DNA from 4 places in the Brevibacillus gelatini genome. Region 1 is predicted to be linked to each of the others. Evidence: riboswitches for the same ligand, from Rfam matches in the RefSeq annotation. Region 1 holds a riboswitch; each other region holds the start of a gene.
What was found. Region 1 has a riboswitch for cobalamin ahead of nrdI (class Ib ribonucleoside-diphosphate reductase assembly flavoprotein NrdI). Riboswitches for the same ligand answer to the same signal wherever they lie in the genome.
Positions count from the first base shown of each region.

Region 2: linked by a shared signal. The riboswitch ahead of cobO (cob(I)yrinic acid a,c-diamide adenosyltransferase) and the one ahead of nrdI (class Ib ribonucleoside-diphosphate reductase assembly flavoprotein NrdI) in region 1 are both predicted to bind cobalamin.
Region 3: linked by a shared signal. The riboswitch ahead of AAFJ72_RS08185 (ABC transporter substrate-binding protein) and the one ahead of nrdI (class Ib ribonucleoside-diphosphate reductase assembly flavoprotein NrdI) in region 1 are both predicted to bind cobalamin.
Region 4: linked by a shared signal. The riboswitch ahead of AAFJ72_RS01665 (ABC transporter substrate-binding protein) and the one ahead of nrdI (class Ib ribonucleoside-diphosphate reductase assembly flavoprotein NrdI) in region 1 are both predicted to bind cobalamin.

Region 1 covers NZ_CP154342.1:2,451,073-2,458,190, reverse strand. Annotated here, with positions in the region: gene mnmA (tRNA 2-thiouridine(34) synthase MnmA) at 1-42, shown strand, start outside; gene AAFJ72_RS11690 (hypothetical protein) at 75-407, shown strand; gene AAFJ72_RS11685 (ACT domain-containing protein) at 449-961, shown strand; gene AAFJ72_RS11680 (alpha/beta hydrolase) at 1,081-1,902, opposite strand; cobalamin riboswitch at 2,075-2,283, shown strand; gene nrdI (class Ib ribonucleoside-diphosphate reductase assembly flavoprotein NrdI) at 2,436-2,795, shown strand; gene nrdE (class 1b ribonucleoside-diphosphate reductase subunit alpha) at 2,782-4,866, shown strand; gene nrdF (class 1b ribonucleoside-diphosphate reductase subunit beta) at 4,921-5,874, shown strand; gene brnQ (branched-chain amino acid transport system II carrier protein) at 6,294-7,118, shown strand, end outside.
Region 2 covers NZ_CP154342.1:1,028,346-1,035,463, reverse strand. Annotated here, with positions in the region: gene cbiB (adenosylcobinamide-phosphate synthase CbiB) at 1-877, opposite strand, end outside; gene AAFJ72_RS05345 (histidine phosphatase family protein) at 874-1,497, opposite strand; gene cobS (adenosylcobinamide-GDP ribazoletransferase) at 1,494-2,234, opposite strand; gene cobU (bifunctional adenosylcobinamide kinase/adenosylcobinamide-phosphate guanylyltransferase) at 2,231-2,770, opposite strand; gene cobD (threonine-phosphate decarboxylase CobD) at 2,767-3,873, opposite strand; gene cobO (cob(I)yrinic acid a,c-diamide adenosyltransferase) at 3,873-4,454, opposite strand; cobalamin riboswitch at 4,655-4,876, opposite strand; gene AAFJ72_RS05320 (TerD family protein) at 5,140-7,118, opposite strand, start outside.
Region 3 covers NZ_CP154342.1:1,653,155-1,660,272, reverse strand. Annotated here, with positions in the region: gene lepA (translation elongation factor 4) at 1-1,366, opposite strand, end outside; gene AAFJ72_RS08195 (heme ABC transporter ATP-binding protein) at 1,501-2,307, opposite strand; gene AAFJ72_RS08190 (FecCD family ABC transporter permease) at 2,304-3,341, opposite strand; gene AAFJ72_RS08185 (ABC transporter substrate-binding protein) at 3,388-4,428, opposite strand; cobalamin riboswitch at 4,590-4,794, opposite strand; gene AAFJ72_RS08180 (M24 family metallopeptidase) at 4,810-5,901, opposite strand; gene AAFJ72_RS08175 (ABC transporter permease) at 6,077-6,970, opposite strand; gene AAFJ72_RS08170 (ABC transporter permease) at 6,988-7,118, opposite strand, start outside.
Region 4 covers NZ_CP154342.1:272,556-279,673, forward strand. Annotated here, with positions in the region: gene AAFJ72_RS01655 (HEAT repeat domain-containing protein) at 203-1,837, shown strand; gene AAFJ72_RS01660 (hypothetical protein) at 2,161-2,646, shown strand; cobalamin riboswitch at 2,891-3,079, shown strand; gene AAFJ72_RS01665 (ABC transporter substrate-binding protein) at 3,316-4,887, shown strand; gene nikB (nickel ABC transporter permease) at 4,890-5,825, shown strand; gene nikC (nickel transporter permease) at 5,841-6,668, shown strand; gene AAFJ72_RS01680 (ATP-binding cassette domain-containing protein) at 6,670-7,118, shown strand, end outside.

The DNA.
Region 1 (7,118 bases):
GGGGGAGGCACGATTGACAAAGTGCGTCCGATTTCCGATTGACAAAGAGAATGAAATAACGGAGGAAGCGTTAGGTGGATACAGCGAAAAAGTCCAAAGTGATTATTGTTTCGTTTCTGGCGGTTGCGATCTTGATGGGGGTGCTCGCTTACATGGGGATGGCAGTCACGGGCAATGAGCACATGGCCACGATCCAGAGCGTCATCGCGGAAAAAGGCGGCGTGATTGCAGCGAGCGGTGTGACAGTGGTTCCGCTGGAGGAAAGTCCGTTTGAGAAAAGTGGAAAGGGCAACACCATCTATCGCATCGTGTACACGAAGGATGGACAAACCTTGACAGCCTGGTATCGCTCCGACAACCATTCCTCGATTATCAAGGAACCGGAAGAGTGGATTCTTCCGCAATAAGCAGCAAGGATTAAATCTGACTGGGAGAGTGAGGGCAGTACATGACCCAATATGCTGGACTTCGAGAATTGGCCCAATTGATTCGCAGACTGGAGCCGCAGCTAACAGGGGCGTCCCTGAGCATTTTGTCCCATGAAAATAAAGAAGAGATCGCTTCGCTTCTGCTGGAGGGACTTGGCGGCGGCGTCTCGGTTCAAAACAGTTCCGGCGAGTACGCCAACCATCTCGCAAATTTGCGCGTGGGCGCGAACAAGTACACGTTTGCCCAGGACTGGCGCGAAGTGTACATCAGCGAAATCAACTACTGCGCCTGTCGGATTCCTCCGGGCGCTCACGGTCTGCTGGTCCACCATACTGACTATCCGGGCGTCATTTACGACGTGTCCCGCAAGCTGGCTGACCACGAGATCAACATTTCCAAGCTGAATGTGTCGCGTGAGCAAAAGGGGAAAAACGCCCTGTTGATTTGCGTCACCGACGAAGAGATTACACCGGCGGTAGTAGCGGCCATCGAGGAGCTGCCGCAGATCAACAAGGTGTTGTCTCTGCAATAGGCGAAAAAGAACTGGAATGCACGCATGACCGCTCATCGTTTGCGTATGGGCGGTTTTTTGTGTGTCGACTGGCGTTCGTGCTTGTGGCATGGAGCGAGGTAAAGAAAAAACTGCCCTGACTAGCGGGCAGGTGGCTTGGAAGCAAAGCGAATGGCGTGACTGATGAGAACGTGCAGGACAGAGGTGTGATTTTCGTCCGGGAACTGGCGGAAAGACGCTTCGATCTGCCCATTGCCCATGTCGGACAACCGCTCGGCCATTGCCTGCGCCTTGACGTTGACGTCGAAGCGGCCGTCGTTTTCCAGCTCCCCGATGGTGAGCAGCGCTCTGATGCGCGTATCGTCAGTGAGCAGGGACGGCAGGCGGCGTTCCTCTTCCAACAGGACGCTTTCGTTCCAGTGGATCGACGGGCTGCCGGCGATATAGCATTGGTACGCATGCGGCCGGGTCAACAAGGCGTGCAGCACGAGCAAGCCGCCGAGCGAATGCCCGAAAATCGTTTGCCGGGTGCGGTCGACGGGCAAGTCCTTTTCAATCGCGGGTTTCACCGTGTCGTCGATGAAGCAGAGGAAGCCTTCTGCCCCGCCCATTTTTGGCCATTCGCCGCCGCGCGGGTGAGCAGGCAGCTCGGATGCGGGCACGACATGGGTGAAGTCGTAGTAACGCGAGGGATGAAACGGCGCTTCTGTCGGATAGCCGATGCCGACGACGATTGCGGGATACACACCCGTTTTTTCTGGAGCCTGGCTTTGCAGGCGGATCGCTTCGGTCATGGTGCCAAAAACCGAGTTGGCATCCAGCACATAGATGACCGGGAAGCCGGATGGCGGCGGTGTCACGTCAGGGATGCTGACAAAAATGTGAAACGTGCGATCATCGTAGGTCATTTTTCGGATTTGCGAACGAGGAATCGTTACTGCTTCATAAACCGTGTCCTCCATCATGAATCACTCTCCAGTCGGCCGATGGCGTCAACTTTTTGTATACGAAATCTATTATAGGGATGCGATCCAGAGATTGGCAACAGAGAAATGAGAGAGATTATCAGTGCCAAAATAGAACATGCTGACCTTGACTACTACGATATATTGAGGTAAAGTAAGTTTTGCCAACTACATATTGATGCGGACAGGTGTTTGCCACGCAATATCACGCAATATTTGGTAGACATAATAGGGAAGTCGGTGAAAATCCGGCGCGGTTCCCGCCACTGTAAGGAGCGAGTTCCATTTTGTGTTTGCGCCACTGATCCAACAAATCGGGAAGGCGAAAATGGAGCGATGACCCCGAGCCAGGAGACCTGCCTGACCGCAAGCACTGTGTAACCTACGGGAGATAGGGAAGTGTTCGAACGCTCCATTCGTCTTGGGACGAATGGATACGATGGGGATCATCATGCGCATTCGGCCTTTTGACGTCGGATGCGTTTTTACTTTGCTTGAAAAATTCACATTAGCAGTAAAGGATGAGGGACATGTTAATCGCTTTTGACTCCAAAACAGGAAACGTCAGAAGATTCGTCAGCAAGCTCGGGTTGCCTCACGTGGAGATTGATCCCGAAATGGTGATCGAAGAGCCGTTCGTTCTGGTTACATATACGACGGGCTTTGGCCAGGTGCCGGAAAAAGTGGAGCGTTTCCTCAAGCGGAATCATGTCTATTTGCGCGGCGTGTCGGCCAGCGGCAACCGCAACTGGGGAGCCAGCTTTGCCAAAAGCGCAGACACGATTGCCAGCCAATATGGCGTTCCGGTCATTTCCAAATTCGAACTGTCCGGTACCGGCCGTGATGTGGAACAATTTACGAGTGGGGTGGCAGCAATTGCGACACATTGAATTGAACAACCAACTGATGCAGCGAGGAAGCGACGGATTTTACCAACTGGAAAAGGACAGAGAGGCCGTTGCTGTCTTCATGGAAGAAGTACAGGCCAAGACGATGACCTTCAACAGCGTGAAAGAACGCATGGACTACTTGATCGAAAACGACTACTACGAAAATGTGTACGAAAAATACACCGTGGAACAGGTCGATGAAATTTTCCGTCTGGCGCATGGAGCCGGGTTTCAATTCGCTTCGTACATGGCCATCTCCAAGTTTTACAAAGACTACGCCCTGAAAACGAACGACAAATCGATGTATCTGGAGCAGTACCCGGATCGGGTGGCGATTGTGGCACTCTCGCTCGGACGTGGTGACTTCGAGCTGGCGAAGCGGCTGACGGTATCCATGATCGAGCAGCGCCTGCAGCCTGCGACACCGACGTTTCTCAATGCCGGAAAAAGCCGCCGCGGCGAAATGGTTTCCTGCTTCCTGCTGGAGATGGACGACTCCCTGAATTCGATCAACTACGTGCTCGGCACTTGTATGCAGCTGTCCAAAATCGGCGGCGGCGTGGCCGTTAACCTGTCCAAGCTGCGCGGACGCGGCGAGCCGATCAAAGGTGTCGAGGGGGCAGCCAAGGGTGTCATGCCTGTGCTCAAGCTGCTGGAGGATGCGTTTTCCTACGCCGATCAGATGGGCCAGCGTAAAGGCTCCGGGGCGGCCTACTACAACATCTTCGGCTGGGACGTCAACGAGTTTCTCGACTGCAAAAAGATCAATGCCGATGAAAAGTCGCGGATCAAGACGCTGTCAATCGGCCTGATCGTACCGAATGTGTTTTACAAGCTCGCAGAGGAAAACAAGCCGCTGACGGTGTTCGCGCCTTACTCCGTTTACAGGGAATACGGCGTCCATCTGGATGATCTGGATCTCGACGAAATGTACGACGAGCTGGTGGCAAACGAGCGCGTCAAGAAAAGAGTCGTCATGAGCGCCCGCGACATGCTCACCAAAATCGCGATGATCCAGATGGAGTCGGGCTACCCGTACATCATGAACAAGACGAACGCGAACAAAAATCACGCGCTGAAAGACATCGGCTCCGTGAAAATGTCCAACCTGTGCACGGAAATTTTCCAGCTCCAGGAGACATCCACAATTACCAACTACGGCGAGCCGGACATCATCCGCCGCGACATTAGCTGCAATCTGGCTTCGCTCAACATCGTCAACGTGATGGAGCGCAAAAAAGTGCGCGAATCCGTGCGCGAAGGCATCGAGGCGATTACCGCCGTAAGCGATATGACCCGCGTGGAAAATGCGCCAGGCGTGCAAAAGGCGAACCGCGAGCTGCATTCCGTCGGGCTGGGTGCGATGAACCTCAACGGCTACCTGGCGAAAAACAAGATCGCCTACGAGAGCGAGGAAGCCAAAGACTTTGCCCGCACGTTTTTCATGATGATGAACTACTACTCGCTGGAAATGAGCATGGAGATCGCCCAGGCCAAAGGGGAAACGTTCATGGGCTTCGAGCAGTCGGAGTACGCCAAAGGCACGTATTTTGACAAATACTTGACGAACGACTACCGTCCGCGCACGGAAAAAGGCAAGCAACTGTTTGCTGGCATGCACATTCCGACCCCGGACGATTGGGCCGCGCTCAAGCAAAAGGTGCAGAAGAACGGACTGTATCACGCGTACCGTCTGGCGATTGCGCCGACGCAGAGCATTTCCTACATTCAGAATGCGACATCGAGCGTGATGCCGGTCGTCGAACATATCGAGACAAGAACGTATGCAAACTCGACAACCTACTACCCGATGCCGTACATGTCGCAGGAAAACTATTTTTACTACAAATCTGCCTATGTGATCGACCAGTTCAAGGTGATCGATTTGATCGCAGAAATCCAGGAGCATGTAGACCAAGGAATTTCTACCGTACTGCACGTCAACAGCAACATCTCGACCAGGGAACTGGCGCGCTACTACATATACGCGGCGAAAAAAGGCTTGAAATCGCTCTACTACACACGCACCAAGCACCTGACAGTGGAAGAGTGCATTAGCTGCGCCGTGTAATGTGAGGGAACGCCCCTGTGCAGAACAAGTTTTTTTAAGAGAAGAGGAACGCCGATGAAAGCAGTCAATTGGAACAGGCCGGACGACGATTTTACAATGACCTTTTGGAACCAGAACATCATGCAGTTCTGGACGGATGACGAGATTCCGCTCTCGGATGACAAAATGTCCTGGATGGAGCTTAGCGCTTCGGAACGGGACACATACAAAAAAGTGCTCGGCGGACTGACCTTGCTCGACACCGTGCAAGGTGGCGTAGGGATGCCGAAAATCATGGAGCATGTGGACGGACTGCAGCGCAAGGCCGTCCTGGCCTTCATGGGCATGATGGAGCAAATTCACGCCAAATCGTACAGCAGCATTTTCACGACGCTCGCTGCTACGGAAGAGATCGACGAAATTTTTGCCTGGGTCGAGCGCAATCCGCATCTGCAAAAGAAAGCGGCACTGATTTCGAAGCGCTACCAGGAGATCGAGACGCAAAAAGATTTGTACATGGCGATGGTCGCCTCGGTCTTTTTGGAAAGCTACCTGTTTTACAGCGGTTTTTTCTACCCGCTCTATTTGGCAGGGCAGGGCAAGATGACGAGCAGCGGCGAAATTATCGACCTGATTGTGCGGGATGAGAGCATTCACGGCCTGTACGTCGGCGTGCTCGCGCAGGAAGTGTACCAAAAGCTCAGCGTCGCGGAGCAGGCGGCGGTGAAAGAAGAGCTGTACGCACTTCTGCACGAGTTGCACGCAAATGAAGAGGAGTACACCGTCTCCCTGTACACAGAGATTGGCCTTGCGGACGAGGTGTTGGCCTACGTGCGCTACAACGCGAACAAAGCGCTGATGAATCTGGGGTTGGAACCGTTCTTCCCGGAGGAGGAAGTCAACCCGATCGTCCTGAACGGGATACGGACGCACACGAAGCAGCACGATTTCTTCTCGAAAAAAGGCAATGGCTACGTCCGTACGCTCAACGTCGAGCCGCTGACGGATGACGATTTTCGTTTTGAGTAAAAAGCTTAAACGATTGTTTAAAAAGGGCTGCTGTCTACAGATGGCAGTCTTTTTGCTGTGCTGGAAGGAAACCGCGAAAGGGGCCTCACGCGAAGGCGTACGATGTCGTGCAGGAGATGGAATAATAGTTTTATTTATTCGAAAATACTTTTTCATTCATATTTGTGTTATAAATAAATGATGTGTCGCTCTTCTCCTTGCCAGCCAGTCTAAGTCTATGAGAGTTGGACTGGAGCAGCAAGGTGGAAACGAGAGAGAGTCATGCAAACATCGAGTGGTGCGTTTGGAGGACTGATTTATCTGACAGGGAATCCAGTCTGGCTGGAGTCTGGATAAAGCGTCAGACTTCGTGAATTTTTTCACGAATCTGAGGGTTGCTAAAAAGAGCCCTTTGCTTTTTATCACAGGAGGTTTTTGTCATGCATCAAAAAGTTTCCTATTCGTTCATCGTCATCATCGGATTCATGCTGTTTGCGCTGTTTTTTGGCGCGGGCAATCTGATCTTTCCTCCGATGCTCGGACAGATGGCGGGAACGAATGTCTGGGAAGCCAACGTCGGCTTTCTCGTGACCGGGGTTGGCCTTCCACTTTTGGCGATTACAGCGTTGGTGTATTCAGGTAAAAACGATTTGCGCTCACTGGCAAGCCGTGTGCACCCGCTGTTTGGCCTCGTCTTCACCATCATGCTCTATTTGGCTATCGGGCCGTTTTTTGCCATTCCGCGCTCCGGGAATGTGTCGTTTGAGATCGGAATCAAGCCGTTCTTATCCGAGCAGGCCGGCCCTGTGCCGCTGATTATCTTTACCGTCCTGTTCTTCACGCTCGCTTGCCTGTTGTCGCTCAATCCTGGAAAAATTATCAATGTAGTCGGAAAAGTCTTGACACCGATGAAGCTGACGTTTATCGGCATCATCGTCCTGACGGCCATTGTGTATCCGATTGGCGAGTTGCAAGCACCAGTGGGGGATTACCAGTCCAAGGCGTTTTTCAAAGGATTCCAGGACGGCTATTTAACCTTGGACGCTCTTGGGGCATTTGTATTTGGCATCATCATCGTTCAGGCGATCAAGGAAAAAGGCGTTACGGCGCGAAAGCAAATTTTGCTGACGTGCGCCAAAGCGACGCTGATTGCAGGTGTGCTCCTGGCGTTTTTCTACTCGGTGCTCGCCTACATGGGCGCTTCCAGCGTGGAAAAGCTCGGTCATCTGGAAAACGGCGCGCAAGTTTTGGCTAAAGTGTCGAAT
Region 2 (7,118 bases), 1.4 Mb from region 1:
CCATAATATCTGCGGCAGCCAACGGCCGATGCGCATCGCCCAGCCGCGCCCGGTTGGAAGGCACCCCCTGGTAGTAGTTGAGCCCGCCAAGCTGCACGCCCAGCGCGCCCGCCACTCCCGCTTCCGGCAGCCCGCTGTTCGGGCTTGGGTGCAAATGCGCGTCCCGGCGAATGATCTTCCAGCACTGTCGCCAGTCCAGCCGCTGCAGCCCGCTTGCGATAACCAACAGCAACGCAGTCAGACGGGCGGGTATGTAGTTCATTACGTCATCAAAACGGGCGGATGCCCAGCCGAGATTTTTGTACTTTTCGTTTTTGTAGCCGACCATCGAGTCCAGCGTGTTGGCTGCCCGATACGCCATCGCCAGCGGCGCGCCGCCAATCGCGGCATAGATCAGCGGGGAAACAATCGCATCGACGATGTTTTCCGCCACCGTCTCCACCGCCCCCCGGCAAACTTCCGGTTCGTCCAGTTGCTCCGTATCGCGGCCGACCACCATCGACAGCGAGCGTCTCGCCGCTGTCATATCCCCGGCAAGCAGATGGCGGGCAATCTCCAGTCCTGCGTCCGCGAGTCCTTTTGTGGCAATCGTCGTGGAAATGAGCCACGCGCTCAACACCCACGAAAGCAGCGGGTGAATGAGCGCCGCTCCCCATAAAAGCAGCCAGACGACCGCATAGCTGCCTGTGACGATCGACAGCGGGAACAGGACGCCAGCCAGCTTTAGCTGTGATTCCCGTTTCACTACAGCGCGAATAACCCGTTCCAGCCGCGTAATCCACCAGCCGATGATAACCACCGGATGCGGCAGGCTGCGCGGGTCGCCGACCACCCGGTCAATTGCGTATGCCGCGCACAAAATCCATACTTCCGTCATGTCGTCCCTCTCTTTACGTCTTCCAGCCGTTGTCTACGCCAGCATCGCCCGTCCCATTGCGCCAGCAGGGCCTCGCCATGCCCTACTCCTTCTACATGCCAATACCGCTTGGGGTCGTTTTCGAGCCACATCGCCTGAAACCAGCGAATTACTCCCCCGTGCGCAACACATACGATCAGTTCGTCCGCATCCGCTCGCCGCTGTACAAGAAGCTTTCGCAGCCAGCCGTCCAATCGCTGCCCCAACTCCTGCAAGCTCTCGCCATTTGGCGGACTGCAACGGAACGGGTCGTCATACCAGCGCGAAGCCCGCTCGGCATCCGCGCGCATTAGCTCTTCGTAGGTCAAAAGCTCCCAGTCGCCAAAAGACAGCTCGCGCAAAGCCGGATCGGATATGATCGACAGGCCCCACTCGTCTGCCAGTGGCTGGGCTGTTTGCGTGCAGCGGCGCAAATCGCTTGCGTACAGCCCACAAGGCCGTTCCAGTTGCTGTGACAATTGCCGCGCCAGCCCGCGCGCCTGCCGCTCTCCTTTTTCATTTAAGGGAACGTCGCTATGTCCGAGATATTTGCGCTCGCGATTGCAGTCCGTCTCCCCGTGCCGGATCCAGAGCAGCCTCATGTCCACCAGCTCCCGACCAGTACGAGCAGCATAATCGCCTCGCCGCTTTCGATAACTGCGCCGTAGCAGTCGCCGTTCAGGCCGCCGAGCTTGCGGGCGACAGAACGGGAAAACAACAGCACGAACAACAACGAGACAACCATAGCCGCAACAACCTGCAAACCTCCGACGAACCAGCCAGCCACGGCAAGCACGATGTATCCGGCTGCGATAGCCATATGCGACAGCCCTGCGCTAATGCCCTTGCCGATTCCTTTTTCCTGCGATAAATACGGCCATAGCCGAATCGACAACAGCACATGTGTCCGCGCCACAGCAGGCACAAACACAAGAAGCACTCCCCAGCCGGGATGCGCCAGTTCCGCGACGGCCCCCGCCTTGAGCAACAGCAGCAAAAGCGCAGCCAAAACGCCCATCGCCCCGACACGGCTGTCCTTCATGATCGCGAGCACCTGCTCCTTCGAGCGACTGCTTCCCAATCCGTCGGCCAAATCCATCCAGCCGTCCAGATGCAGTCCACCTGTCACGTACACCCAGCCAGCGAGTGTCAGCACGGCGGACAGCCACGGGCTAAAGAGCAATAGCCCTGCCTGGTGGACGCCCCACAGCACCATACCGATGACCAGACCTGCTGCCGGATACCAGTTGACGCTTTTTTTCCAGGCTTCCTCGGACGGGCGCAGCCAAGGAACCGGGATTCGGGTGAAAAAAGCGATTGCGTGCCAAAATGCGTTCATCCTTTGATCCTCCACGGGATTCCGGCCATAACCGCGTAGACCGTCTCTGCCTGGCACGCGGCACGCTGGTTGACGTCGCCCAGCACGTCTGCGAACCATCTGCCGAGCCGATTCATGGCGACACCGCCCAGCCCGACCTCGCTCGTGACCGCAATCACTTTTTGCGGAGAGCGCCGGACAAGTTCCAGCCACGCCTCCGCCTCTGCATGCAACGCCTCTGTGTGCGCCTCGCTTCGCCACTCTGCTTCCGCGACGCTCATCAGCCGATTGCTCACCCACGTCGACAGACAATCGATCAACACGACGTCGTAAGCAGTGCCAACTGACTCGTAATCACAAAGCCGCTCGCCGACCTCCACGCTGCCCCACTGCTGCGGACGCCGCTCCTTGTGCCGCTCGATCCGCTGCTGCATTTCCTCATCCCACGCCTGACCCGTCGCCACGTACAGAACGCGCTCTCCGGCCTGCCGGGCCAGCTCTTCTGCAAAGCGGCTTTTTCCCGAGCGCACACCGCCTGTCACCAGCACAAGACTCATCGTTGCCCGCTCCTTTCGTTCTGTACCTCGCGCAAGGCCGCGATCAGGCGCGCATTGTCTTCCCGACCGCGAACGGCGATGCGCACATCATGCGCCGTCAATCCGGGGTACATGGCGCAGCTGCGGATCAGCACACCTTTTTTGCCGAGCCGCTCCTGCAATAAGGCCGCTGGCAAGTCCTCCGGCGAGCGAAGCAGCAAAAAGTTTGCCTCCCCCGGCCAGACCTTCCAGCCCAGCTCCCCGCGAATAAACTCGATCAGACCAGCGCGCTCCCTGGCGATCAGACTGCGTGTCCGCCGCTCGTACTCCTGCTCCTGCAAGCACAGCTCCCCCGCCAAAAGGGCAAGCGCATTCACGCTCCAGCTCACCTGCTTCGCACGCATTTTCGCAATCACGTCAGGCTGGGCAATCGCGTATCCGAGCCGCAAGCCGGGGATCGCGTACATTTTCGTCATGGAACGCATCAAAATGACGCGGGGAAAACGGTCAAGCTGGCTTGCCAGCGTAAACTGACGGCTTTCCTCCACAAAATCGAGAAACGCCTCGTCCACGACCAGCCATGTATCGGTCCTGGCCGTCCAGTCCGCCATCTGCAACAGCTCCTGCGGCTCGTACAAGATGCCAGTCGGATTGTTCGGCGAGCCGACAAACACCAGGTCAGCCTGCTCGAACAGACGATACAGCTCTTTTTCGTCGGCCTTGTAGCCGTTCTCTTCTTTTCCATAGCAGCCGATGACGGTTGCCCCAAACTGCTCGGAAAGCTCTGCATATTCCGAAAAGCAAGGATAAACCACACCGACGGTCTGCGGCTTGAGCCCGAGAATTGCAAGCGCCATCGCCTCCGCCGCGCCATTGGCAGGCAAAAGCCATTCCTTTGGCAGATGCAAGCGCTGCGCCAAGGCACGGCGAAACAGCCGATGCCCTGGGTCTGGATAGCGCAACACGGCAGACAGCGAAGCGAGCAGCAACTCGCGTACCCTGTCCGGCATGCCCAGCGGATTAATATTGGCACTGAAATCAACAAACTGGTCTGGCTCCATTCCAAAGCGGTCTGCCACCGTCAGCAAATCACCGCCGTGACCGTACGCTTCCAGTACGCTCATCAAAACTCGACCCCCAGCACCGCTGGTATCCCCTCATCGTAGTAATGCTTGATCGGCTTCATCTCTGTCACCAGATCCGCCATGTCGATCAATTCCTGCTTGGCGCTTCTGCCCGTCACGACCAGATGCACATGGCTCGGCCGATTTTGAATCGTTTGCAAAACGTCCGCCAGCGGCAGCACGTCATCAACGGGAAAACTGTCGATCGCAAGCGCATTGTTCAGCTCGTCCAAAATCACGACATCGTAGGCACCCGACAAAAGCTTTTCCTTGGCAAAAGCCCACGCCTCCTTCAGCGCCGACCGATGCTCCTCCGGCGTCTTCGTCCAGGTAAAGCCTGCGCCTTTTTGCACAATCTCGATGCCCAGCTTGTCGAAGCTGATTTTCTCTCCGTACGTGCGATCAGGCGACTTGATGAACTGGATCATAATGACCTTTTTGCCTCGTCCAGCCGCCCGTACAGCCAATCCCACTGCTGCCGTTGTCTTTCCTTTGCCATCTCCGGTGTAGACCAAAAACAGACCTCGCTTGTTACTCAAGTCGCTCAACCTCCAAAATGAAGTGTAGGCCCCGTTGCCCATCCCTCAACATTTTCGGGGACACAGCGCTCCCCAAATGCAGGTAAGGCTCCGTTGCCTATTGCAAATGTTTTCCACAGCCTCGTTATTTCGCTTTCCGCGCACAAAAAAAACGCTTTGTTTCCCCAAAACTCCAAGGAAAACAAAGCGCGGATAGCCGACTGCAACAATCCTCACCTCTTCCTTTGACCCGAAGGAAATCAGTGGACACATAAAAACAGGCAGGTCTCCTGGCTCAAGGATCGTCACTCTTCTTCTTCCTTCCCGCACGCTGATCGTGCAGTGGACGGCGTCGTTGCCAGGAAGAAGAGCTCCCCTAATACAGTGGCGGGACCGCGTTGGATTTTCACCAAACTTCCCTTTTAACCTCGCATCTCACAGATTATCGCTCGTGAAACACAAGGACCTGTTTTTCTCCCATATTCACATGTCGTTCGTTTTCAGGACAATCGCTTGTTTTAATAATAGCAAATGCTGCCGGGGATTCAAGCAAAAGCTGCAATCCGGCGAGAGTCCATGCCAAAAATACAAGGTAGCGCGAAGTAGCATGAATCCGGGAACTGCCGCTCTCCCGCCATCCGGACCCGCACACTGCAGGCGGACGAGGCTCGACAAGAAAAAGCTGCACTCCAGCAAACGACTGGCAGGGCAGCTCTTTTGGCGAGTATCAGGCTTATCATCATTCGGCCTACAAAAAGTCAGCCATGATTTTTTCAAGATCGTACGGAGTAATCCCTTCGTTCATGGAAAAAATGGTGTCCGCATCCTCTGCCCGCTCAACCAGCGTCCCCCGCGCCTGCGCATGCAGCGAGAACAGCTCGTAGAGAGTCGGCTTCACCAGCGTGGTGAGCGCCCGGCCCATCCACTCCATCCCGCTGCGATTCCCTTCCACGTTGTTGACATAGAGCGGATGCGAACGCAGCGCGACGTCTGTCCAGATCACCTGGCGCTCCGCCAGGTCGAGAATGACGGGAATGCAGATCGTCGAGCGCGAGGCGAGATCGATCTTGTCCTGAACCGTCTGCGGTTCAAAGATTTCCCCGGACTCGGGCTCGCTGCGGATCATCCAGCCGGCATAGCACTCCGGCAAGTCGCAATAAGGCTGGCTGGTGAAGGAGTTGAGCGACATGACCACATAACGTCCGCCGTACTTTAGCACCGATTCGATGTCCACGTCGATGAACTCGCACGCTCCGTTCGGTGCCTGCACAATATCGCCGCTATGGCAGGCGCGGTATTTTGCCGAACGCAAATTCGTGTAGGAAATGTGCTCCATGTACTTCCAGTCCGCGTCGTACAGCACCGCAGACAAATCGACGTCGACGCGCCCGGTGGGGACGTTGTTGACCAAGCCTTCCTTCCACCAGGTGAAAAAGCGGATCGTGCTGCCATCCGGGATCGGAAGCCTGGAACCGCGCACAATCGTCCGCAGCGCCTTGCTCGCCGACCGTTGCGAAAAAGGCACAAGCTGCTCCTGCAAGCGCGGATCGAGGTAGACTTTTCCCAGGGAGGGCAGGGCAGAAAACCGCTCCAGAAGGGTTTCTCGACAGATGCTGGCAGCACTTGCGCGGATGTTTTCGGCCAGCTGTGGCAGCTCGTTTGGAATCGTCTGTACTTTTGCCACCTCTCCTTTCGGGAAAAAGGTGCGCCACTTTCCGTACGCTTCCCTTTTCGCGAAGTGGTTCAGCACTTGCAGCAGCACAGGAGTAGACACCGAAGGCGCGACCTGTGCAAACGAGCGGAGCACCTCACCGCCATCCTCTGCCAACCTGAGCAAGTGGTCGAGGCGACGGGCAAATTCCCCCGGCCGCTGCACGAGCAGGTGTGCAGCCTCGTGTACCTCCCCGCGCGTCAGCGCCAGCTCCACCTTGCTGTTGAACGTTTCCAGCCGGCGGTTGTTGCGCAAAATATCGAACGCTTCCGCCGCCTGTGGATAGCGGTCTTTGTATTCGAACGGATGCAAGATTTCCCCCAGGCGAATCCAGCGGCCTTTGTAGCGCAGCATGTCTTCCGCAAGGTTCGGGCTTGCTTCCAGCAAACGCAGCAGCAGGCGGCGCTCAGCCCGGCTGAACTTGCGGAATTTCGCAGGAGTCGCCAGACTGACATCGCCGTCAGACAAGGCAACGGCCAGACGCAGGACGTCAGTCGCCGTTTTGCAATAGGTCGCAAAAAAGCCGGGCGGCAGCTTGTCGGCACGCAGCAAGATGCTGGCTGCGACCGCTGCGTTTTCCTTGTGCGGAATCTCTTTTGGCAGCGCTTCTGCGATTCCCTCGCACTCGGTGAACAGCACAGCGAGGTCTTCCTTGTCCTGCGCCGAGAGCGAGCTTTTCGCCCGCAGCAGGTTCATGCCTATCTGCAAAAGTTCTTCTTCCGTCCCCAAATGGATTACCTTCAGGCGGGATTCCCGCAACAGCGGCAGCCGTTTTTTCACCTCGTGCACAGGAAGTTGCAACGTCAGATAGTGGATGATCGCCTGCAAATACAATTCTCCCTCGCTTGCCTCCATCACTTGTTTAGGAAAATTCGGATACATCGGCTTGTACTTGCGGGATGCGCCCACCATTTCTTTCAATACTGTCACTACCCTGGAGTAAAGCGGGAAAAACTCCGCTTCAGACAGCGTGCGGATTCGCTCCAATAGCTCCAGGGAAAACGTGTAACCGAGAC
Region 3 (7,118 bases), 800 kb from region 1:
CGGAGAGCGGCATGTCGTATTTGAGCTGCACGCGGTTTTCGCCCATGTACTGCATGTCGAGGAAGTCCCCGCGCTTGCCCTGGCAAAGCTGCATGACGTCGCCGACGTACTCTTTTGGCACCATGATCGTGGACAGCACGTACGGCTCCTCGATCATTTCGATTTTTTGCGCTTCCGGCATCTTCGACGGGTTGTCGATCTCGATCACTTCGCCATTCGTCCGGGTAATGCGGTAAATTACGCTCGGCGCAGTCGTAATCAGGTTGATGTTGAACTCGCGCTCGATGCGCTCCTGGATAATCTCCATGTGCAAAAGTCCCAGGAAGCCGCAACGGAAGCCAAAGCCGAGCGCTTGCGACGTCTCCGGTTCGAATTGCAGCGACGCGTCGTTGAGTTGCAGCTTTTCCAGTGCTTCGCGCAGGTCGTTGTACTCGCTTGTCTCGATTGGGTACAAGCCGCAGAATACCATCGGGTTGATCTTGCGGTAGCCCGGCAGCGGCTCGGCAGCAGGTCGGGCCGCATCGGTGATCGTATCCCCGACGCGCGTGTCGCCTACTGTCTTGATTGAGGCGGCCACGTATCCTACATCACCGACAGTCAGTTCCTCCACCTGCGTCTGGCGCGGCGTCGAAGTACCGATCTCCGTCACCTCGAACGACTTGCCTGTCGCCATCATTTTGATCTTCATGCCTTTTCTGAGCGTACCGTTGATGACGCGAATCGAAGCGATAACCCCTCTGTACGGGTCAAAATACGAGTCGAAAATCAGGGCCTGCAACGGCGCGTCCGGATCTCCCTCTGGAGCCGGCACTTTTTGCACGACTGCTTCCAGCACCTCTTTGATCCCGATACCTGCTTTAGCAGAAGTCAGCACCGCTTCGCTGGCATCCAGACCGATGACGTCCTCTACCTCTTGCTTCACGCGCTCAGGCTCTGCGCTCGGCAGGTCGATCTTGTTGACAACCGGAATGATCTCCAGGTTGTTGTCCAGCGCCAAATAGACGTTGGCAAGCGTCTGAGCCTCGATTCCCTGGGCAGCGTCTACAACGAGAATCGCCCCTTCACAGGCAGCCAGGCTGCGGGATACCTCGTACGTAAAGTCTACGTGTCCAGGCGTGTCGATCAAGTGGAGAATGTAATCCTCTCCGTCATCTGCTTTATAGTTCAAACGCACGGCATTCAGCTTGATGGTAATCCCGCGCTCTTTTTCCAGCTCCATCGTATCCAGAAACTGGGCTTCCATCTCACGTGCAGTCAATGCTCCGGTCAGCTCCAAAATGCGGTCTGCCAGCGTCGACTTTCCATGGTCAATGTGGGCGATGATGGAAAAATTTCGAATCCTTTTCTGTCTTTCACGGCGATCCATGTGTTGTTCGTTCCCTCCCACGCGAATCCATCGAAACATACAGATTGCGCTCGAAAAAAATACACTAACGGTAATTATAACAAACGCCTGATAGAAAGAGCAACCAAAGAGAATGCGGCGTTTGTTGACGCCGTTCATCTTGCCTTGACCTTTTGCCGCGATTGTTGGCTGCTGACTGTTTCCGAAAAGAAATAAACGTGTTTTTTCCCCGTGCCCGGATGCGTGACCACCTCTGTTTCTACCCCGAAAACGTCGCGAATCAACCCCGGTTCAAGCACTTCCTCCGGCGTGCCGGAAGCAACCAGCTTCCCGCCGCTTATGACGTACAGCCGATCACAGTACATGGCGGCCATATTCAGATCATGCAGCGAAGAAAACACGGTAATCCCGAGCGTCTTGACCAGATCCATCACTTGCAACTGATACCGGACGTCCAGATGGTTGGTCGGTTCATCCAGCACGAGAAACTCGGCTTGTTGGGCCAAGGCTCTCGCAATCAGCACGCGCTTTTTTTCCCCGCCAGACAAGGAAAAATAGCTGCGTGAGGCGTATTCCTGCATGCCGACGCGCTCCAATGCCTCTTCACCGATGCGGCTGTCAGCGGCGGTATCGGATTGAAACAGCTTCTTATGGGGAGAGCGCCCCATCATGACGATTTCCATGACGGTAAAGTCAAACTCGATTGACGATTCCTGCCGCACGACCGCCATACGCTGCGCATTTTGCCGGGCGGAAAGCTCGTAGACGTCAGCCCCGTCCAAAGAAATGAATCCGCTGTGCGGCTTCAGCGCCCGATAAATGCTTTTGAGCAGGGTGGACTTCCCGCTGCCATTCGGCCCGATCAGCCCGACAAATTCACCGGAGCGGACCGTCAGGCTAACGTCGCGCAAAATCGTTTTTTTCTCCAGCGCAACCGAAATGTTTTCCACATGCAGATTCATCGACCGCTACCTCCGAAAGAATAGGAGCTGCGCAGCATCAGCCAAATAAAGAACGGGCCGCCGCACAGCGCCGTAATAATCCCGATTGGCAACTCTTCCGGCGCAAACGCAAGCCGGGCAATCACGTCTGCCCAGATCAGGAAAATGGCCCCGAGCAAGGCGCTGACAGGCAGGACACGCCGATGGTCCGAACCGACGATGACGCGAACGATATGCGGCATCATCAAGCCGACAAAGCCAATCGACCCGCTGATGGACACAATGACGCCGGTAAGCAGGGCGGTAATGACCAATAGCTGCTTGCGAAATTGCACCGTGTTGACGCCCAGCGTTCCCGCCGCTTCTTCGCCCATCAAAAGCGCATTGAGCGAACGGTATTGCGCCAACAGGACAATCAGGCAGATCACGACGATCAGCGACGGAATGGTCAAATACTCCCATTTCCCTCCAGCCAGGCTGCCGCTCATCCAGAACAGAACGGAGCGGATGCCGTGCTCATTGGGCGCGGAAAAAATAATCAGGCTGGTGATGGCAGACAAAATGGCGGAAATCGCGATGCCTGCCATGAGCAGACGCACCGTGGAGTTTTGTCCGCCGATGCGGGACAAGGTAAAAACAAGCAGAATCGAGACAAGCGATCCTGTGAAAGCACCGAAGGAAAGCGCGTATTGTCCGTACATGCTGAATGCTCCGAACAAAATGACCAGCGTCGCTCCTGTGGATGCGCCCGAGGAAACTCCCAATATGTACGGATCTGCCAAAGAGTTGCGAACCAGCGACTGGATCGCCACCCCCACGACAGACAGACCAGCCCCGACGACAGCCCCCAGCAGGACGCGAGGAAAGCGAATCTCCCAGATAATCGTCTGTTCTCCTTTTGACCAATCCGCTCCGATCCATTGATCGACCAGCGGAAGATGCGATAAGGCAATTTTCCAAACGGTCGCTGGCTGGATTTCCACCGAGCCGAGTGTCACTGCAAGCGTAATCGAGACGACTAGCCCGATCAGCAGCGCAACAATAAGGAAGGGCATCTTGATCTTGTGCAGGGCCGTTCCCTCCTTCTCTTTGCAAACTTTTTTATTTGAATCGATCCGGGTAAAGCCCTTCGGCGAGAATTTTCAGCGCGACAGGTGCGCGTACCCCTTCAGACGCTGCGGACAATGGCAGCACGATCAGGCGCTTGTTTTGGATCGCTGGCACGTCAGCCAGTTCCTTTTTGGTCAGCAGGAATTGTTGTTTCTGCTCTACTGTCTTGTCGCCGTAGTCTACAACCACGATCACGTCAGGCTTGCGGTTGACCACTTCTTCCCAGCTTACGGTAGCCCAGCCTTTTGATATGTCGTCGAACACGTTTTTGCCGCCTGCCGTTTTTATAAGGGAAGTCATGTAGTTGTTGGCAGCGGTAAACGGCTGGTCTTCTCCGCTGTCGTACACGAACACGTTCAGCGGCTTGTCCACCGTACCGATTTTGCTTGTGGTTTGCTCCATTTCCGCTTTCATTTTGCCAATCAGTTCGTTCGCCCTGTCTTCTACGCGGAAAATGCGGCCGATGTTTTGAATATCTGTGAAAACATCGTCAATCGTCGGGCCCGGCTTGTTCGAAGACTCTTGCAGGTACGATTTGATCCCCGCCTTTTCCAAATCCTCCATCGTCCCTACCCCTTTGTCGCCAAAGGCGCTTTTCCAGCCTGCGTACACGAAGTCAGGGTTTGCGGCCAAGAGCACTTCTTTGGTCGGATACTTGTCGGACAGGACTGGCACTTTGTCATAGTCGGCCTTCCACTCAGGCAAAATTTGATCGTCCAGGTACGCGGTTCCGACCATTTTGTCAGCCAGTCCCAGCGCGAGCATCACTTCGGTTACGTGCTGGTTCAGCGTCACCGCGCGTTTTGGCGCTTCCGGGTACGTCATCTCGATCCCGTTGGTTACAATCGTTACAGGTTTGTTGTCAAAAGCAGGCTGGGCCGTATGCTCAGGCGTTGCGGCTTGCTTTGCGCCAGTGGATTCGGTCGCAGCAGGTGCCGCAGAGCTGCACGCGGACAAAAGCAGCATGATCGCTGCCAGCGCTGCCATCCGGAAACCGTGGAACCCTTTTTTTCTTAAGCGAATTGTACTCATCTCCATAACCCCTCTTCTTTTGTTTTGTCATAGAAAAAAGCACCCCCCTTTTTTTCCAATCGGGAGGTGCTTGACATAACGTGACATGACGATAGATACGGTGTTGCCAATGGCGCCGTTTCCTCGTCTGCTTCCACATCTGTCCCATCCTCGTGGGGCCGATTGCACATCATCTCATGGCAGGTCTCCTGGCTTACGAATCATCATCCCCAGCGCCTTCCCATTTTTCGTCGCGCGAAAAACAGTGGCTCTTTGCTGGACACTCCTCGTTACAGTGGCGGGACCGCGCCGGATTTTCACCGGACTTCCCTATTAAGCTGGCGGAACCAAACGATTCCGCGCAGCACCATCAGACGTCTATTCAATTGTACGTTTTTAGCTTTATCCGATCACCGTCAGTTTTTTCGGAAACTTGCTCAACACTTCCACGCCTGTTACGGTTACGAGCACATCGTCCTCGATGCGCACGCCGCCTGCTCCCGGCACATACACCCCTGGTTCAATGGTGAACACCATGCCTGGGCGCAGCGTTTCCTGGTTTTGCCCATGTACGGACGGATATTCGTGCACATCCATGCCAAGACCGTGGCCCAGACGGTGGATGAAGTAGTCGCCGTAGCCTTTTGCGGCAATGACGTCGCGAGCCGTTTTGTCGAGATGGGCAAATGTCACGCCTGGACGAACCTCGGCAATCGCTGCCTCGTTTGCGGCCAGCACCGTTTCGTAAATATCGCGCAACTGCTCGCTGATCTGCCCGACGGCAAAGGTACGGGTAATGTCGGAAACGTAGCCGTCTGCCGCTACCCCGATGTCAAACAGGAGCAAATCGCCTTCCTGCACCTTGCGCGAACCAGGCGTTCCGTGCGGCAGTGCCGATTTTTCCCCTGCCAAAACCATCGTGGAAAAAGACGGGCCGTCTGCTCCCAGCCGCTTCATCTGGTATTCCAGTTCCGCGACGATTTCCATTTCGGTCTGGCCGATTTTGAATGTCTTCAACGTCTCGCTGAGTGTATCTTCAATCAGTTGCACAGCCTTTTTCAAGCGAGTTACTTCATCTGCCGATTTAATCAGGCGCATCTCGCGGAGCGGCTCTTCCACATCCACGTAGCTTTCTGCACAGACGACTTGCCCCAGCGCTTCGTAACGTTCTACAGTCATGTGGCTTTTTTCAATGCCCAGCTTTTTCAGGTTCGCTGGCAGCACTTGCTTGAGAAGCTCGTACGGATTTTGGACATCCGTATGAGTGTGAATCGTCTGAACGGTTGAAGCCGCTGCTGCCGCTTCGCGGTCGAGGGCGGGAACGATCAGGGATGGCTCGCCCTTAGCCGGAATCACCAGCCCCATAAAACGTTCGTGTGGATCGGTAAAAAAGCCGGTCAAATAGTAAACATGCTTCGGAGAGGTGATGACTACCGCGTCGAGCTCTTGCTTGGTCAAAAAATCGTGCAGTTTCGAAATGCGCTCCAAGTACACCTGCGCCACCTTCGCTTTCGACAAGATTCTATCCTAGAGAATACCATTTCCCTGCCCAAAAAAGAAGGGCGGACTGGAAGTTTCTCTCTGAACCCGGAAGCCCTCACGGCTGGGTTAAACAAAAAAAGAAGCGAAAAGGACTGGTTGTGTCCCTTCACGCCCCTTTTGCTGCGCACTAGTTTTTCATCCGCGGGTCAAGCGCATCCCGCAATCCGTCCCCGATCAGGTTGAAGCCGAGTACCGTCAGCATGATCGACAGTCCAGGGAAAATGACCGTCCACGGTGCCTTCTGGATGTACTGGCGGGAATCGGAGAGCATTTTCCCCCACTCCGGCTCCGGCGGTTGGGCACCGAGCCCCAAAAAGCCAAGCGCGGCCGCTTCAATAATTGCTGTCGCAATCCCCATCGTCCCGGTCACGATGATCGGCGCCAGACTGTTCGGCAAAATGTGCTGCATCAAAATGCGCGAGTCCTTCATGCCGATTGCGCGCGCCGCCATGACGAACTCCTCTTCCTTGAGACTTAACACACGCGAGCGCACCAGACGCCCAAAGTTCGGGATGTTGATGATCGCGATCGCCAGCAGCGCATTTTGCAAGGATGGCCCCAGAATGGCGACAATGGCAATCGCGAGCAGAATGCTTGGAAACGCCAGCATGATGTCAAAAACGCGCGAGATGATCGTATCAACCCATCTGCCGTAAAAGCCTGCCAACAGACCCAAAATCGTGCCTGCCACGACGGAGCCGATGACCGAGAAGGTCCCGACCCAGAGCGAAATGCGCGCACCGTAGACGACGCGGCTAAACACATCCCGCCCGTTGTAATCTGTGCCAAACCAATGCTCCTCGGACGGCGGCTTGTTTTTCATGACCAGTTCACCCTGGTCATACGGGTACGGAGCAATTACGGGAGCCAGCACCGCAACCGTCACGAAAAACAGAATGATCGCCAATCCTGCCATGGCGAGCTTGTTTTTTCGCAAAGCTCTCCAAGCTTCCCGCCAAGGAGAGACAACTTCTTCCTCTTTTGCTCTCAGGGATACCGTCTGTACTTGTGTCTCTGCCATGTCTCTTCATCCCTCCCCTAGCGGTATTTGATGCGCGGATCGATATAGGCATACAGAAGGTCGACCAGGAGATTAATAAAGACAAAAATCGTAGCGATTACCAAAATGCCGGACTGGATCACCGGATAGTCCCGGTTGCCGATCGCGG
Region 4 (7,118 bases), 2.2 Mb from region 1:
ATTTGTTGGAGTAGAGGTTTGTGTTCAGAGATAATATAGTTTTAGGCTGCTTAATAAAGTTGTAGACCGGAAAAAACGGTCAATACTTTTCGTATGGTAATTGTGAATGGAGCCATCACGAGGCTACAACTTAGAAACAGTCTGTTTATCGAGCTACCTACGGTAAGGTAGCTCTTTTTTTACTTTTGGAGGGGTTAGGACTATGAGAGACATGTCAAAAGAGGAGCAAGATTTAATCGATGAACTTTACGGAAAAAATTCTTTCCTCAACATTTTTAAAAGATCGGATACAAGAAAAATTGAAATATTACAATCGCTAGCCAATTCCAGAAGCATGCTTACTCTGACTTTCTTATTGCCGTTTGCCATAGAGACAAGCGAAACAGTACGAAGTACAGCACGTGATACCATACACAAAATTATTTGCCGTCATGGTAAGCAAAACTTGATTGGTTTTGACCAATACATGCGGAGATTAGCCCCTTATCATTACCAAGAAAAAATGGCAAGATGGCATCATTTGTCGCCTGAGTATGTCATGGCCATTCGGATCAACGATGAGTCGGACGTTAGTTTCATTGGGATATGCAGCTTTCATCGAAATGGATATGTGAGGGAAGCAGCGGTTGAAATGTTGGCGCATCAATTTTCGGGGAAGGAGATTCCTTTTCTGCTTCTCCGCATGAACGATTGGCTGCCAAAAATCCGTTTCATGGCTTTTAAGGCACTCAAGCAGAGAATTCGTCCTGATTATGTAAAGCACTTTCTTGAAGCTATTTGTCTGGTTAAACATTTGTCCGAATACTATAACCGAGAAAAATTCTCTGACTTCGTGGATGAAATATATGGTCTGTTTCGTCACCCAGAAAATCGGAAAGTGTTGTTAAGCGGTTTTCATTCAAAGGACCCTATTGTGCGACGATTCTGCTTTGAACTGGCGATCAACCTTCCTGATATTGAGCAAGAATCAGTTATATCAGAAGCACTACGTCAATCTGATGCTTGGATACGGCTACAGGTAGCTAAACACATTTGCAGAAACTACTCAAACGAGTGTTTAATTCAATGGCTAAAACGAATCAGGAGTGACGTTTTTCCTCCCATTAGGCAACTGGCATTACAAACATATATGGAACGTTTTTCAGAGGAGTCTACCGAAGAACTGCTTGCTGCTCTTCTTGATCGGCATAAAACCATTCGTGAAATGGCCAGATATTATTTAAAAGATAAGCGAATTGACTTCTCGTCATTTTACAGAGAAAAGCTGAATGGGACAAATGAAAGATTGATACAGGCAGCGATTGCTGGAGTGGGTGAAACTGGCGATAAAACAGATGCACAATGGATTATTCCGTTCTTGTGTCATGAAAATGCGCGGACGCGCAGAGCGGCAGTGAAAGCACTAGGTATGCTTAATCCAGAGGATTACACAGACGTTTTTATCAACTCCCTACAATCAGATAAACCAAGCGTATCGCGGGAAGCGAGACAAGTGCTTGCAAATATTATTGACCTACGTCATGCCGAACTGCTGTGGGGGATTTATGTAAATGATTTACGCCCCTATGTGAAGAAAAACATTCTCTTCTTGTTTACTAAGTTTGGCAAGGCAGACAACATACTTTATTTATTACGGGCATGTGCTGTTCAGGAAGAGGAAATCCGTGATTTGGCCAAGCGGCATGTAGAATCATGGATGTGTGGGTATAACACAAGATTTTATGTGTCAATGAGCGATGAAAAGCGCCAAAAATTGAAGGGGATTTTAGATGAGGTTAAGGACTTTCTACCGGAGTATACGGTTCGGGAGTTTGAGTTTCTCATTAGTAAGAATTAATAACCCGAAGGAAGGGCGGGAGCAAGGAGAAGGAAAGGGTTATTTTACAGTGGCTTTTTATTCAGGATGTCCCTTGAGAAGGTACAAGGTTGTCAGCTGTTAAGCTTTCACCAAAGACATGGACAACTAGGTAGAACGAGAGAGAGAGTACCTCAGGAAAATAACAAATATTGGAACTGTCCAGATTGTGCCGTCCAAATCTACGTAACAACACAGTCCTCAGTCGACCTGTGCATATTCACCAGGTTTCGTCTCGTAACGGAAGAACAGCAGGAACTTGTTCCAAGCTAGTAATGTGGCTAGGTTGATATAAAAGGGGGGCTATGTTGGAAATTGAACACAAGCAATACACAGAGAAGGTATTAAACCATATATTTGTAGGTAGCCAATTAGATGGTATGAAATTTGGTCCAGGACCAGGTACGTTTTTAATTCGTTTTGAGCATTACACAAATCATTCTCCAGACCAACTTTGGTTAAACATTGAATCACGATGGGCTGTATTCCCTAAAGAAACCCGAGTATTTCCAAACTCCCAAGAAGAGATGATTGATTTATCGGAAGAAGAAGCGTATATATTCATTTTGCGGTTACGTAGGGAAAAAGTAAATGCCGTTCGATTGGGTAGTCAATATCCGCATCTCCATATTGAATTTGAATCAGGAAAAACGCTTTTTGTAAATGGAAACCATGATAAATATGAATGTTGGCAAGCAGGAGATGGTCCAGAATACGCTGGTCATGCATGGCTGATAGTAGCTACACCGGGAGGCGACATCTCTACGTGGGCACCAGATTCGCTCAACTAGCGAAGAGTTCTTATGTTAACAAAGTAGTGATAACTACGTTTCCAAAAGTGACGAGAAGGCAGGATGGCATTCAGAAAACGAAGCTGGAATGGGGCGATTATTGTAGGCCGTAAGACAGTTTGTCACCCGTAGCACACACACCGTCACACCCTTGCTACAGCATCACTTTCCTGTGACAAGCCTTTTTTGCGTGTAGCAAAAATACATTGCCTTCCCCCATTTTCTTTTTTATACTGAATACTAATTTCATATGAGCAACTAGGTGCCCTTGTGAGAACAAGGGGTAACAGGGAATCGGGTGGAAATCCCGAGCGGTCCCGCCACTGTAACCGGGGAGTTTTCTTTCATGCATGTCACTCGATCGTGATCGGGGAAGACGAAAGAACGCAAAGATCCGGCAAGCCAGGAGACCTACCTAGATTGCTTCACCGTAAAATCCTTCGCGGAGAGGAGAGGTGTACAGAATGGATTCGACTTGCCATTTTTCCATTAGTCATATCGTTTGAATCATTGTACACGTTGCCTCATCTGCCACAGATGGGGCTTTTTCGTTTGTATGAAAGGAAGTTTGCCACATGGGAGACTTTGAAAAATGAGGGATGCTTTCATGGAAAGCACCTCGCGGAAGGGATTTGGTTGGTTATATGACATATGGAGGGTTGAATGCACATGAATAAAGCAAAAATCAGGCAACGTGGTTTTCTTTTCAAGATGGCTGCCTTTATTTTCACGCTGGCACTGGTTGGCTGCGCCTCATCGGCTGAACAGGCAACGCAGAAGGAAGCTTCTGTAGTTTCGACCTCTGACAAAAGCTTGACGATGGCTTTCCCTTGGAGTCCGGCCAGTCTGGATCCACACAGCAGCGATAGCTGGGAGGTTATGCGCTCTGGAGCGGGGGAAACCTTGGTTCAACTAAATGAGCAACTGGAGCCAAAGCCCTGGTTAGCGAAAGAATGGAAGCAAGAAAATGAAACGACATGGGTTTTTACTTTGAGAGAAAATGTTCTCTTTCATAACGGGAAAAAAATGGACGCGCTGAGTGTGAAAGATTCCTTGTTGCGTTCGATCAAGAACAGCCAAATGGCAAAGGATTTATTGCAAATCCAATCGTTGGAAGCTGTGTCTCCCACTCAACTGAAAATCGTGACAGAAAAGCAAAACGCAGCTTTGGTCGCCCATTTGGCTGATCCTTCGACCATGATTGTCGATACAGAAACAATGGAGGGCAAGGCGACCTACCCCGCTCTTACGGGGGCCTTCAAAATCAAAAATTTTAACAAGGACGAATCCCTTAGCCTGGAGAGATTTGATGATTACTGGGGAGAAAAAGCACATTTATCTGCGGTCACAATTAAATTCATCTCAGATGGAAATACGAGATTAATGGCACTCCAATCAGGGGATGTTGACGCTGCAACGGACATTCCCATTGATGCTGTAGAACTGTTGAAAAAGAATAATCATATCGAAGTGCTAACGGCTTCGTCGCTGCGGACGCACATGCTGCTGTTTAATATGAAGTCTCCCTTATTTCGTGAGCTCGCTTACCGAAAAGTGGTGGATATGTCCATCCCACGTGAAGCAATCGTCAACTCTGTCATGCGCGGCGAGGGTACCATAGCCAAAAGTCCATTTGCCGAAGTGCTGCCGTTTGGGAAAGGACAAACAGTCAAGGTCAAGGAAACACAATCCATCGACCACTTGATGAAGCAAGGCGGATGGGAGAAAAATGCCCAGGGCATGTGGGAAAAGCAAGGGAAGCCATTTGAAGTGAAGATGTTAACCTTTCCGCAGCGCCCGGAATTATCCATCATGGCTGAAATTATTCAAAATGAACTGTTGAAAGTGGGGATCCAAACGAAAATTCGTCAGGTGGAAAACATTGATGAAGTCCTGGCCAATGAGGATTGGGATCTTTCCATGTACAGCATGTTGACGGCACACACAGGTGATCCTCAATACTTCCTAAACATTTTCTATCGTTCGGATAGTCATTCAAACGTCTCCCATTACGCTTCTCCTTCTCTCGACAACATGTTAGACCAATTGAATCAAACAACGGATACGGCAAAACGTAACGAATTGGCGCTAAAAATCCAGGAGCAGATTAATCTGGATCTCCCGCAAGCCTTTATCGTTCATCCAAAAACGATTTTTGCTGTCAGGGATGGCGTCAAAGGTTTCATTCCTCATCCAATTGAGTATTATTACAATCATGCTCAAGTAGATGTAAATGAGTGACAATGGAAATGATTCGTTTCTGTCTAAAGCATATCGTCCAAATGCTTATTTTCATCGTGTTCGTCTCTACTCTGACTTTTTTTCTGGTGAGGATTGCTCCGGGCGATCCCGCTTATCTATTGCTGACCGCGAATGGTGTCCCTGTCTCTGAAGAAGCGTTGATGTCATTGCGCCAAGAGTTGGGTTTAACGGAGTCGCTGGGGAATCAATATGTGCAGTGGATCGCAAATGTATTTACGTGGCAGTGGGGAACCTCCTATGTTTCTAAGGAACCTGTGCTTGAAGAGCTTCTCAAACGATTACCTGCAACCATCGAATTGGCAACGGCAGGGTTGCTGGTAATGCTGTCAGTGACTTTGATTTTGGGAATCTCGACTGCTGTCTATTCTTCGGGATGGTTAGATCGATTTGGCAGAACCCTTGCTCTTCTGGGATCTGCCATTCCCTCCTACTGGCTGGGATTTTTGCTCATTTATTTGTTTTCGGTGCGGTATGGGTGGCTACCCTCGATGGGATACGGCACATGGAAGCATCTTGTTTTACCGGCTTTGACATTAGGGGTGGGAATGGGCACAGTGTATGCCCGCTTGTTGAGATCCGATATGCTGGAGATGATGAATCATCATTTTGTGAAAGCGTCGAAGGCAAGGGGACTATCCAACAGCCGCATTATTCTGTTCCAACTGCTGCGGCATGCCGCTTTGCCTATTGTGGCGATGATGGGGACAAGCTTTGCGTTTATGCTTGGAGGAAGTATGATCGTGGAGTCGATCTTTTCTTGGCCAGGTTTAGGGAAATACATCATGAAAGCCATTCAAAACAGGGATTACCCCGTTATTCAAGGCTATGTGGTGTTCGCTTCTTTCTTGTTTGTGACTATCCATTTTATCGTCGATTTGATTTCGGTACTTGTAGATCCACGGCTACGGGTTCGATAGAGGAGGGCCTGTATCTTGCAAAAGAACGTTTCTACCTTCGATAACAGCTTGTTAACAGGAGCAGGATTGCTGTTGCTGTTTATTTTCATTGGCGTATTTGCCCCGTGGATCACTCCTCACGACCCTTTCGCCATTGATCTTTCCAACAGATTATCGCCACCGACCTGGGCCTACCCGTTCGGTACAGATCACTTGGGACGCTGCTTGTTTTCCCGGATCATCTACGGAATCAGAACCAGTGTGACTTCTGCGTTTGTCATCATGCTCGTTACACTGCTGATAAGTGTGCCGATTGGGCTATTAACCGGTTACTTGCGGGGGCGTACTGACCAATTTTTCATGCGATGGATAGATGGCACGTTGGTTATTCCCGATATTGTTTTGACGATTGCGATTGTTGGTGTTTTGGGACCAGGACTTTTTCATTTGATCCTGGCCATTATCATTGTTCGATGGGCTACTTATGTTCGGCTGATACGGAGTCTTGTGCTGAAAGTTTGCCAGGAAGAGTATATCCTGTCTGCCCGGATGTCCGGGAATACGAGTCTACGGATTATGCAAAGGTACATCCTCCCGCAAATTGCTTCCCCTGTCGCAGTTTTTTGCTCATTGGATCTGGGCAGAATTGTTCTGTTGATTGCAGGTCTTTCTTTTCTCGGATTGGGTTCTCAGCCGCCGACACCTGAATGGGGAGTCATGATGCATGATGCTACTGCCTATTTTCAGGTGGCACCTCACGTGATGATATTTCCAGGTATGGCTATCTCTTTATTTGTATTGGGCTGTCAAGTAATCAGTGAACGGATTCGAAAAGCGGGTCAACCGATTTCCAGGGAGGTGTGAAGTGACGAAATCCTCAAAGCCTTTGCTACGCGTTGAAGAGCTGGAAGTCTCCTGTCACCAGGATGGAAAGTGGAAGCCGATTGTGCAAGACGTGTCTTTTCAATTGTTTCAGGGGGAGATGGTCGCCCTTACTGGGCCGAGTGGGTGTGGGAAAAGTTTGACGGCACATGCCATTGTAGGGTTATTGGAACCTGGATGGAGAGTAACGCAGGGCAAGATTTTTTATCAGGGTAAAAATATTCTCGATTATGATACCAGTTTCTGGCAAAAGCTTCGGCGTGAAGAGATCGCTTTGATGATCCAGCAATCCTTGAATGGGTTAAATCCCATCCGGAAAGTCAAAAAGCAGATGATGGAGACGCTTTTGCTGCGAAAAGATAGCATGAGCAGAAAAGACATGAACGGGTACTTGCATACTCTGTTGCAGCAATTTGGCTTTCACGATCCGGA